DNA from 2 places in the Bacillus sp. BACIII genome. Region 1 is predicted to be linked to the other one. Evidence: predicted binding sites of a transcription regulator. Region 1 holds the regulator's gene; the other holds the start of a gene.

Region 1 (2,400 bases):
TCCGAAATCAGCTGCAACGGCTGTAAAATTGCTTGTTCTCGGCAGAATCATGCAATCACCCAAAAAGTAAGTGATCAAACTTAAGATCAAGGTAATAAACAGAACGTTTAAAAAAGTTACTTGGTACATCAGATCCAGAACAATGTACAGCAAAGCAAGTGTGAGCGCCGTTTTAGAAGCGAAAGCAATTACATGTTTCATTTGAACCACCTTCGTTATTTCGTTTAGTCTTCATTGTAGGCAATCAGCAAATTTTTAAACTGGTATATAGTGGTTATAAAGTGTGCGTTTTAATAAAATGTAAATAGACATCACCATATTCAAAAGTTAAAATATGTAAAAAAAGGGGGATGCAAAATTGAAAAAATGGTGGATATGTATTGCTGTTTTTTTATTATGTTTTTGCGGAGTACACTCAGCTGAAGCGGCTACCACTGAATTCGGATCAAAAACAAGCTTCATTATGGAGGGAGATGTCAAAGAGTTTTTTATTGAAAATCCGGGGGCTGTATCAGCTGATGATTACCTATTAGGATACAAGTTCACCATTGTGAACAATTCTTCATGCAATTTAAACGTGAAACTCCAGCGGATGGCGCTGAACGGAAATTTTTATACATTAAGTTCTAAAAGCTACAGCGGCAGCTGGTTAAACCTAAGTGCCCAGGACAAAAAATCAATTGATCCGCATCACAAATACAGGATTCTGATTGAAAGCTCTTCAAACGTCTGTGCACCTGTTCATATTAAAGGGTTATACGGCGTGGAATATTATCATTTTGATTGAAAATAGATACCCGCAAAGGAAGCGGGTTTTTTTACATCTCGTCAAAACTTATTGTACTATGCACTAAATATTCATGAATAAAATGTAATCCGTCCGCTCCAAGTAAAGATAGTTATATATCAAAATCAGCCCGCACAAATACAAAAGTTGAAAAACGGATAAAAAGTTTCCTTAGAGAAACATTATTTATTGACTTCAAAAGTGAGATGCCTGATAATAAAGATGTAAGTTTTTCCTCCTTAGCAGGTTCGTTTCTTAAGCCAGGGCGAATCTGCTCTTTTTTTGCAAAAGAAAAACCCCTTTCAGAGGGGTTTTACGATAAATAAAGTTTAATAGAATTAATGAACGGCTCTGAATACGCCGATCACTTTCCCTAAAATACTTACGTTTTGCAGGATAATCGGTTCCATCGTCGGATTTTCCGGCTGCAGCCGCACATAATTGTCTTCTTTATAGAAGCGCTTGACCGTGGCTTCATCATCTTCGGTCATAGCCACCACGATTTCCCCGTTATTGGCCGTGTTCTGCTGTTTGACAATGACGTAATCTTTGTCAAAAATGCCGGCGTCAATCATACTCTCTCCCATGATTTCTAACATGAATACGTGTTCTCCCGGAGGAACCATCCGGTCAGGAAGCGGAAAATACTCGTCGATATTTTCAACAGCTGTAATCGGGATACCTGCCGTCACTTTTCCGATGACCGGAACATTGACAACCTGGCTTTTCGGAATTTGGACTTCTTCTTCATCCAATACCTCAATCGCTCTCGGTTTAGTAGGGTCCCGTCTGATCAGGCCTTTTGTCTCCAGCCGCGCCAAATGTCCGTGCACGGTTGAACTGGAAGCCAGTCCTACTGCTTCTCCTATCTCTCTTACAGAAGGCGGATATCCTTTCGTTTTTACCTCTTCTTTAATAAAACGCAGGATATCAAGCTGCCTTTTTGATAGCTTCGTCATATTTCGCACCTCAAAACGTCGATTTTAAGTAGATTATAGCATGATTTTCCTGACAGTACAAACATAGGTTCGAAAAAAACGATTGACAGAAACATTTGTTCGTATATACTGAAAGGTATAAAAAGCGAACAAACATTCTGGAGGTTGTTTAAATGGCGAAGGAATCTATCATATTTGTCGGACTGTTTACTGCGATTTTAAGTGCCGTTATTTTACTTGTTTCATGTGCGGGAAATGATCAGGCGCTCAGCCAATATGTTAAAATAAAGGTTCAGGACGGAGATACTCTGTGGTCACTTGCGGATCAAGTAGCAGAGAAGAAAAATATTAACAAAGAAGATTTCATTGAGTGGGTGACGGAGAATAATCATCTCCAAACTGCTGATATAAAGCCCGGAGACGAACTTATTCTTCCGGTTAAGAAGGAGAATCCGGCCGTATATCAGCTGGCCATTGTCAATTAGAGAGGAAAGAGAGAAATGAAGGCGCTCATTTATGCCCGGGTAAGCACAAACAAAGAACAGCAGCAGACGTCTTTAAAAAGACAGGAAGAGGAGCTCAGTGAGATCGCTGCGGCAAACGGCATGGAAGTCGTAAAAGTCATTTCAGAGAAAGCCAGCGGTTACGAAATGGACCGCGACGGAGTATTTGAAA
Region 2 (2,400 bases), 800 kb from region 1:
AAACATCGTGCCGAAGCCGCGTCCGCCCACCGTCCATTGTTCAAGGTCCATCTTTTTTCCTTTTCGGGCGCGGATTCCGAGATATACACAAAACAGGAGCACGGCGGCCATTACGGGAAATGCGGCGTTCATTCCGTCTCACCCGCCTTGTTTTCTTTGTCCAATTTGTAAACCGCAGCCATCAGAACAGAAGTCAGAACGGCCCAGATGACGACATATGCGAGAATGAAAGGCATTCCGAAAACATAAGGCGTCACCCGGTTGGCGAATGGAATGCCGGCGAGAATTCCGAAAAAGGGCAGGGCAGCGAGAACATGAATCAGTTTCATAACATTCCTCCTTTGAAAAGCGTGTACCGAATTATAAAGAAAATCATGTCGAATGTATAGTGTGAATAGTCTGAATTTTATAGTTTCAAAAGGAAAAGCAGTCCCGGCTGCTTTTTAAATGGTCGCAAGAGACAGGTAATATTCCACTAAGGCGGTTACCTGTTCCCGTATTCTCGGGTTGAAATAACGGTGTTTTTCTTCATAGCCGTTAATGGTGCATATATAAAGCGTAAATGCTTCATCTCTTTGGGCTTCGTATATTTTGATTTTACGCTTTCTTAACTCTTTTCGAACATCACTCAAATCCTTTTGTGCTAATTTTAAAGAGCAGCTGATAAGCTGTTTATAGGGTTGTTTTAATTTGAACGGGCACGAATCAAGCGCTTCGAAATCCCGATTCAGAATGGCGGCCGCCATGGGCAGAAACAGCCCTTTTTCGATGAGGTCGCGGGTGCCGCTCCGGATGTCAGGCATAAATACTCCTTCTTTCTTAAAAGAGAACATTTGTTCTTATTTTATACTCACTTACACGATATTTCAAGTCGGAAAATCTCGTAAACATTTTCGTTTTTTGGAGATAATGTGTAGAATAAGGATAGACAAACTCGTTAAGGAGTATAAACGTTGGAGCAATTTTTATCATATTTCACTGAGGAACAGCTGACGGAATGGTTCCAAAGCTATAGAGCTTTCGGCCCGGCGGCTGCGGTTTTACTGCCTTTTATTGAAGCGTTTCTTCCGTTTTTGCCGCTTGTTGTATTTGTGGTGGCGAATACGAATGCATTTGGGCTGTGGGAAGGTTTTTTTCTGTCGTGGCTCGGATCTGCGGCAGGATCACTGCTTATGTTTTATGCCGTCCGCCGTTTCGGACAGAAAAGAGCTTTCGGTTTCATCCGCAGGCATGAGACCATAAGGCGGATGATGCTGTGGGTTGAGCGGCACGGTTTCGGTCCGCTGTTTATTTTACTTTGCTTCCCCTTTACGCCGTCCGCTGCGGTTCATATCGTTGCCGGCCTGTCACGTGTGGGGGCGCTGCAGTTTGTATCAGCCGCCGCTATGGGGAAAATGGTCATGATCTTTATGATCAGCTTTATCGGGTATGACCTTCACGCGCTCTTTACACAGCCTTTCAGGATGGCGGGCGCCTTAACGGTGATCGCGGTGCTGTGGTATGCAGGAAAGCATATCGAACGGCGTTTACAGACGAGGATCAGTCAGCATGAGAAAGACGGAGGGAGACAGGAATCTTGAAAAAACGATTTTGGTTTATAGCCGGCGTGCTTATCGTTGTTTTGGCCATACAATTAAAAAATGCCATTTTTATTGATTACAAAGTCGAAGGAATCAGCATGAATCCGACCTTTAAACAAGGAAATGAGCTGATAGTCAACAAGTTTTCCCATCGTTACAAAACGATCCGCCGTTTCGATATTGTCCTGTTTAAAGGCCCGCACCACAAAGTGCTGATCAAACGTGTCATCGGGCTCCCGGGCGAGTCGATCGCTTACAGGGAAGACCAGCTGTATGTGAATGGAAAACGGGTTTCAGAACCGTTTTTAAAACCGTTAAAGTCATCATTGTCCGCAGGCAGCCATGTGACCGGTGATTATACATTGAAGGAAACGACCGGGCGCAAAAGCATACCGAAAGGACAATATTTCGTTATTGGCGACAATCGCATATACAGCCTCGACAGCCGTCATTTCGGACCGATTAAGGATAAAGACATCGTCGGGGTGATCAGTGAATCAGACGCCAAGTGAACGGCGTCTTTTTTTCGGAAATGATTGTCAAAAAGCAGAGGGAAGACTATAATGAGGATTGTTACGCGTGAAACAAAAATCAGGTGTTTTATTTTTAGTGATTTTGTTGCGTTTGTAACAAAAAATATGAAAGAGGGCTGATGAGATGGAAACACAGGCTGCCATTATCGGGGGAGGTCCGGTCGGGCTTATGCTTGCATCAGAACTGGCACTGGCCGGAGTGAAAACGACTGTCATTGAACGATTGAAGAAGACGGTGCCCTATTCCAAGGCGCTTATTATGCATCCGCGCACACTGGAGCTTTTTG

The links. The regulator LexA, encoded in region 1, represses DNA repair genes until DNA is damaged. The targets are predictions, from matches to a motif close to CGAACATATGTTCG.
Region 2: the regulator LexA is predicted to act here: its motif matches at 827-840, upstream of ACXN9U_RS09255 (YhjD family protein).

Annotation. Positions count from the first base shown of each region.
Region 1 covers NZ_CM174437.1:1,141,179-1,143,578, reverse strand. Annotated here, with positions in the region: gene ACXN9U_RS05645 (YndM family protein) at 1-201, opposite strand, end outside; gene ACXN9U_RS05640 (hypothetical protein) at 359-787, shown strand; gene lexA (transcriptional repressor LexA) at 1,126-1,746, opposite strand; gene yneA (cell division suppressor protein YneA) at 1,899-2,210, shown strand; gene ACXN9U_RS05625 (YneB family resolvase-like protein) at 2,226-2,400, shown strand, end outside.
Region 2 covers NZ_CM174437.1:1,939,231-1,941,630, reverse strand. Annotated here, with positions in the region: gene ACXN9U_RS09265 (sodium:solute symporter family protein) at 1-132, opposite strand, end outside; gene ACXN9U_RS09260 (DUF3311 domain-containing protein) at 129-329, opposite strand; gene ACXN9U_RS09255 (YhjD family protein) at 444-803, opposite strand; gene ACXN9U_RS09250 (TVP38/TMEM64 family protein) at 954-1,580, shown strand; gene lepB (signal peptidase I) at 1,577-2,092, shown strand; partial or broken gene ACXN9U_RS09240 (monooxygenase) at 2,238-2,400, shown strand, end outside.